One region of the Streptomyces sp. NBC_01498 genome, then DNA from elsewhere that is predicted to be linked to it. Evidence: riboswitches for the same ligand, from Rfam matches in the RefSeq annotation. Region 1 holds a riboswitch; the other holds the start of a gene.
What was found. Region 1 has a riboswitch for glycine ahead of gcvT (glycine cleavage system aminomethyltransferase GcvT). Riboswitches for the same ligand answer to the same signal wherever they lie in the genome.

Region 1 (3,402 bases):
CCGTGCCCGCCGCCGCGTACGGGGCCTCCACGTACGCCATGGCGATCGGGAGGCCCAGTGTCGGTGACGGCGTGCCCGAGGTGACATGGCCCACCACCTGACCGCCGGACACGACCGGGTAGCCGGAGCGCGGCACCCGGCGGCCCCGGGCCACCAGGCCGACGAGCGTGCGCGGGGGCGCGGTCGCGGCGCGCTCGGCGGCGGCCTCCAGCGCCGTACGGCCCACGAAGTAGCCCTCCTTCTCGAACTTCACGACCCGGCCCAGACCCGCGTCGAAGGGCGTGAGACCGGTCGTCAGCTCCTGCCCGTACAGCGGCATCCCGGCCTCCGTCCGCAGGGTGTCGCGGCACGACAGCCCGGCCGGCACGAGCCCGACGGGCTCCCCCGCGGTCATCAGGGCCTGCCACAGCCCTTCCGCGTACCGGGGCTCCACGAACAGCTCGAAGCCGTCCTCACCCGTGTAGCCGGTACGGGCGATCAGCGCGGGCACCCCGGCGACGACACCGGGCAGCCCGGCGTAGTACTTGAGCCCGTCCAGATCGGCGTCGGTGAGCGAGGAGAGGACACCGGCCGACTCGGGGCCCTGGATCGCGAGCAGCGCGTACGCGTCACGGTCGTCCCGCACCACCACGTCGAAGTCGGCGGCGCGGCCGGTCAGCTCGTCCAGCACCACCTGCGCGTTGGAGGCGTTCGCGACGACCAGGAACTCGGGGGACTCGCTCGCGTCCAGCCGGTACACGATCAGGTCGTCCAGGATGCCGCCGTCCTCCTGGCAGATCATGGTGTAGCGGGCGCGGCCCACGGCGAGGGTGCCGATGTTGCCGACCAGCGCGTAGTCCAGGGCCTCGGCGGCCTGGGTGCCGGTGACGGTGATCTCGCCCATGTGGGAGAGGTCGAACAGCCCGGCCTTCGTACGGACGGCGAGGTGCTCCTCGCGCTCACTGGCGTACCGCAGCGGCATGTCCCAGCCGGCGAAGTCGGTCATCGTGGCGCCCAGCGAGCGGTGCACGGCGTCGAGCGCGGTGAGGCGCGGGGCGTCGGGACCGGCCGCTTCGGGGGCGGGGGTGTGAGACGAATTGCTCATAGGTGTGGCTCCCAGGGCATGACAGAGAGGACAATCCTCCCCATCTGTCATCGGAACCTGAGAGGTTCATCACGACCGGACGGACACGCACGCACGTACACGCACGGGTACGGAGGTCATGACTTGCACCTTGGGTGGAACCGCCCCGGCGGCGGTTCGCTTTTCAGATCTGCCTCGTCCGCGCGGTACTGGGCCTGAGAGATTCAAGGGAGGAACTTGCTCCTTCGGCGCCCGGCACCCACGGTGACCAGGACTCTCCCGCGCGGATTCGAACGGCCGGTATGGAGTTGGCGCGCACATCATCGCACGCGACGGCGGCCGGGGGGAGGGAGGGCGCCCGGAAAACGCTTGGTACCGCATTACCAGTTCTTTACACTTCAGGGGAAGGGTTCATCGGCCACGGCGATGGACCCGACAGGGGGAGGGGCGATGACGTTGCAGCGGTCCCGTGCAGGCGCGTTCGCGACGACGGCGGGGGTGCCGGCCCAGTCGGCGGTGGTCCCCCGCAGGGCGCCGGCGCTGGTGGTGCCGGTCATCAGGGACCTCCGTGAACGGGGGCGGCGGGGGCCCCGGCGCCTGACGTTCGCCGAGGGCGACCTGGTCGTCGTCTCCGGACTGCCGGGCAGCGGGAAGTCGACGCTGATCGGCCGGACCGCGGCCGGACGGGGCATCGACTCGCAGGACACCCGCGACCGCTGGGCGCGGCGGCTGCCGGCGCGACTGCCGTACGCCGTCTACCGGCCGCTCGTACGCCTCGCGCACTACGCCGGGCTGCGGCGCGCGCTGCGCTCCGGCGCGAGCGTGGTGGTGCACGACTGCGGCACCCAGGCGTGGGTACGGCGCTGGCTGGCGCGCGAGGCACGGCGGCGCGGCAGACGGCTGCACCTGCTGCTGCTGGACGTGCCCCCGACGACGGCCCGCGCGGGCCAGCGCGAACGGGGCCGGGGAGTCTCCGGTTACGCCTTCGCCCGCCACCGCCGCGCGATCTCCCACCTGGTCACCCACGCGGAATCGGACCGCCTCCCACGCGGCTGCACCTCCGCGATCCTCCTGGACCGCACCTCGGCGGGCACCCTGACGGGGATCGACTTCCCGGGGAACTGACGCGCGAGGGGCGGCTTCGTCGTCCACGGCGGCAGCGGCAGCTACGTCCCGCCCGCACGCGTGACGGACGACGGATCCGCCGGTGGCCGGCGCGGTCGGATCTCGGCGGCGCGTCGCCGGCGTCGTGCGCCGGGCGCCCCGGCGGACTGCGCCGCTGCGTCCGGCGGGAGCGATGCGGACGCCGTCCGGACGGCACACCGGCAACTGGTCCCGCCTGTCGGCCGCTGGCGCGTCGCCCCCGTCGCACGCCGGGCGCTCCCGGCGGATCGTGCCCCCGCGTCCGGCGGGTGCGGCGCGGACGCCGCCCGGACGGCTCGTCGTCCGGGCGGCAGCGGCAGCTGGTCCCGCCTGCATGCGGGACGGCGACCTGGTCGGCCGCCGGCGGACGGATCACGGCACCGGCCCGCAGCGGCAGCCCCCGAACCGGCCCCCGCCGGGGGTCCGGACCGGGCCGGCCGGGTCGGCCCCGTACCGGCCGCCCCGCACCCGCACCCCCTCGGCCACTGCGGCAGCGCCCCCGTGGCGCTAGGGTTCTGCGCGAACGTGTGCGCGATACGGGAGAGTCAGTGAACACAGCATGGCCGGGCAACGAGCTGGAGGAGGTGCTCGCCGCCTCGGTCGGGGTCGGCGGGGCCGGCGGGCGGCTGGTCGAGGTGCTCGGGCGCAGCCAGATCTGGGTGCCCCTGCCCAACGGCGGCGGGCCCGACAGCCGGAGCCTCGATCTGCCCACCCTGGAGATCGAGGGCGCCCCCTATGTCCCCGTCTTCAGCTCCGAGCAGCAGTTCCTCCAGTGCGTCGGGGCCCATATGTCCTTCACCGTCGCCCCGGCCCGCGAGTTCGCGCGCGGGCTGCCGCCGCAGCTCGGCATCGCCGTGAACCCCGGCGGTGCCGTCGGCGCCCCGCTGCCGCCGCCCGCCGTCGCCGAGCTGTGCCGGGTGGGCCGTACGCCGCTCGACGGGCCCGCGAACGGCGGCCGGGTACGGCTCTTCGAGCCCGACTGGCAGCAGGACCCCGTGGACTTCCTGACGGCGGCGGCCGAGGAGTTCGAGGCGGCCGGTGTCGTTCTCACCGCCCGCCGCGCTCTCGCCAGCATCGAGGGCGAGCCCCCCGTACTCTTCGTCGGCGTCCAGGTCTCCTCCTGGGAGGGCGCCGGGAGCGGCGCGCCCATGGACGCGCTCGGCCGGGCGCTCGGCCGGGTCCGGGCGGGCTGGCCG
Region 2 (3,402 bases), 4.5 Mb from region 1:
AGGTCACCGCCTCCATCTCGGTGGTGGCGTTGAGCTTCATCGTGCAGGAGCCGAGCGGGATCATGCCCCGGTCCAGCGCGTAGTCCCGGTCGGCGAGCCTGCGCAGGTAGCGCAGCATCGCGGTCTCGGAGCGGTACTGGTGGAAGACGGGGTGCGCGAGGTAGTCGTCGGTGCGCAGCAGGGCATCCGGCAGTGCGTCACGTGACGCACTGTCCAGGACCTCGATGTCGCCCTCGACTCCGAAGGCGGCCCACACGGCGGCCAGCTGGGCGCGGCCGGTGGTCTCGTCGCAGGCGACCGAGACGTGGTCGGCGTCGACGAGGCGCAGGTTGACCCCGCCCTCGCGGGCGGCGGCGACCACCTGGGCGGCGCGGCCGGGGACCCGTACGGTCAGCGTGTCGAAGAAGGCGTCGTGGGTGATCCCGACGCCGCCCGCGCGCAGGCCGTCGGCGAGGACGGTCGCGTAGCGGTGGGTGCGCTCGGCGATGGCCCGCAGCCCGTCGGGGCCGTGGTAGACGGCGTACATCCCGGCCATGACGGCGAGCAGGACCTGCGCGGTGCAGATGTTGCTGGTGGCCTTCTCGCGGCGGATGTGCTGCTCGCGGGTCTGGAGGGCCAGCCGGTACGCCTTGGTGCCGTCGGCGTCCACGGAGACCCCGACGAGCCGTCCGGGCAGGCTGCGGGCGAACTTCTCGCGTACGGCCATGTATCCGGCGTGCGGTCCGCCGAAGCCCATGGGGACGCCGAAGCGCTGGCTGGTGCCGACGGCGATGTCGGCGCCCAGTTCACCGGGCGGGGTGAGCAGGGTGAGGGCGAGCAGGTCGGCGGCGACGGTGACGATCGCGCCGAGTTCGTGGGCCTGCTCGACGACGGGCCTGATGTCGCGTACGGCTCCGGAGGCGCCCGGGTACTGGACGAGGACACCGAAGACACCGCGCTCGGCCACCTCGGCGGGGATGCCGTCGGTCAGGTCGGCGACGACGACCTCGACCCCGGTCGGTTCGGCCCGGGTGCGGATCACGGCGACGGTCTGCGGCAGCGCGTCGGCGTCGACCAGGAAGACGCCGTCCTTGACCTTGCCGACGCGGCGGGCGAGGGCCATGGCCTCGGCGGCGGCGGTGCTCTCGTCGAGCAGGGACGCGCCGGAGGTGGGCAGCCCGGTCAGGTCGGCCACCACGGTCTGGAAGTTGAGCAGCGCCTCCAGGCGGCCCTGGGAGATCTCGGGCTGGTACGGCGTGTAGGCCGTGTACCAGGCGGGGTTCTCCATGACGTTGCGCAGGATGACCGGCGGGGTGAACGTGCCGTAGTAGCCGAGCCCGATCATCGGGGCAAGGACCTCGTTGCGGTCGGCGAGGGCCCGCAGCTCGGCCAGTACCTCGGCCTCGGTGCGGGCGGCCGGCAGCGCGAGGGCCTCGGCGCTCCGGATGACGTCGGGTACGGCGGCGGCGGTCAGCTCGTCCAGCGAGCCGTAGCCGACCTGCGCGAGCATCTTGGCCTGCGCGGCGGCGTTGGGGCCGACATGGCGCTGCTCGAAGGGGGTGCCGCGCTCGAGCTGCGAGAGCGGGGTGCGGTGGGCTGTCATACGGGCGGCCTCCTGGTCGGTCGCGACCTGCGAGGGGCACCGTTGTACGGGTGCCCGGACGGCCTCCCCCTCTGTCATTCAACCTGAGAGTTTCACCGGTCCGCCCAGGGAACGGGCCGGCTTTCACCGTCGGTGAGAGCGGGTGCCGTCGGACACTGCTCTGCTTTCCAGAGTGACCTCGTCCATGCGGTACGGGGGCCTGAGAGTTTCCGGGGAGGATTTGCTCCTTCGGCGCCTCCGGCAGTCTCACCGGACGGCTCTCCCGCACGGGGTCGACAGCCACCGGCCAGCCTACCAGCGAGCTTTCCGCGCCGGCTCCGAGTGGCCGATACCCGCGAAGTGCCCTTTCGTAGGGTGCGGGAGCGTGTGCGACCAGTTGGAGGGACCGTGCAGACCGACATCGACCCGCGCAGCCTGATCGGCCGCAAGGCGTACGACCGCGACGGGCACAGGATCGGTACCGTCGACGAGGTGTATCTGGACGACGCGACGGGTGTGCCGGAGTGGGCGGCGGTACGGACCGGGCTGTTCAGCAGGGACGCGTTCGTCCCCCTGGCCCCGAGCACGTTCCGCGACGGGTCTCTGCACGTCCCGTACGAGCGCCGCCTCGTCAAGGGCGCCCCCGACTTCGGTGTCGGCCGGCATCTCTCCCCGGACCAGGAGATCCAGCTCTACCGGCACTACCGGCTGGACCTGCCGGGGCCCCCGGCCCCGGAACGCCCCTCCCGCCCGCCGGACCGCGACTTCGGCCGGATCGCGGGCCGGGACGACCCACGCGACCCGGCCCGCTAGGCCCCCTCCCGGCCCGCCGGATCCCCGGCGCCCCCGCCCGCCCGGGGCGGCTCCGGCGGCACCGCCACCAGCGGCAGCGGCTCGGACAGCGCCAGCTCGGGATCGTCCGTACGGAAGGTCCGCACCCGCCCGGGTACGAGCGACGTGGGCTCCTCGAACCGTACGGTCACCCGCCCCACGCCACTGCCCTGCACCCACCCCGCCCCGTACTCGGCGTGGCGCACGTCGTGCCCCGCCGGCCAGCGCCGCCCGGCCGGCGGCTCCGCCCCGGACTCCGGCGGCGCCGGCTCCCCGTCGGGGGGCGCGGTCCCGGGGCCGGCCTCCCGGGCGAGGGCCACGGCGTCCGCGTCGGCCGCCGCCTGTGCGAACAGGTCCTCCTGCGTGTAGTCGGTCAGCCCCGTCACCCCCACCCCCAGCAGCCGCACCCCGCCCATGGTGTCCAGGGTCTCCAGCAGCCTCCGCGCGGCCTCGCGCACCACGACCGGGTCGTCCGTGGGGCCCCGGAGCGTGTCGGAGCGGGTGAGCGTCGAGAAGTCGTACCGCCGCACCTTCAGGACGATGGTCCGCCCGGAGTGCCCGGACGCGCGGAGCCGCCGTACACACCGCTCGGCCAGCCGGTCCACCTCCGTCCCGATCCGCACCCGGTCGTGCAGATCGACGTCGAAGGTGTCCTCGACGGACACGGACTTGGTCTCGCGCTCGGCGACCACCGGCCGGTCGTCACCCCCGGCCGCCATCCGGTACAGGGACGAGCCGTGCGCCTTCCCGACCAGCCGTACGAGCTCGTCCTCCCCGGCCGCCGTGAGATCCGCGATCGTGGTCAGCCCGGCGCGGCGCAGATGCTCACCGGTGGCGGGCCCCACCCCGGGCAGCGTCCGCACGCCCATCGGCGCCAGCAGCTCCCGCTCGGTGCCCGGTTCCATGAGCACGAGCCCGTCCGGTTTGGCCTGCTCGGAGGCGATCTTCGCCAGCATCTTGGACCCGGCGAGCCCCACCGAGCCCGTCAGCCCGGTCACCGCCCTGATGTC

Region 2: another riboswitch for glycine. It lies ahead of gcvP (aminomethyl-transferring glycine dehydrogenase); the one in region 1 lies ahead of gcvT (glycine cleavage system aminomethyltransferase GcvT).

The regions. Positions count from the first base shown of each region.
Region 1 covers NZ_CP109598.1:1,901,400-1,904,801, reverse strand. The annotation lists gene gcvT (glycine cleavage system aminomethyltransferase GcvT) at 1-1,084, opposite strand, end outside; glycine riboswitch at 1,258-1,355, opposite strand; gene OG875_RS07840 (AAA family ATPase) at 1,514-2,188, shown strand; gene OG875_RS07835 (enhanced serine sensitivity protein SseB) at 2,755-3,402, shown strand, end outside.
Region 2 covers NZ_CP109598.1:6,378,733-6,382,134, reverse strand. The annotation lists gene gcvP (aminomethyl-transferring glycine dehydrogenase) at 1-1,582, opposite strand, end outside; glycine riboswitch at 1,760-1,857, opposite strand; gene OG875_RS27265 (PRC-barrel domain-containing protein) at 1,970-2,374, shown strand; gene OG875_RS27260 (DNA polymerase IV) at 2,371-3,402, opposite strand, start outside.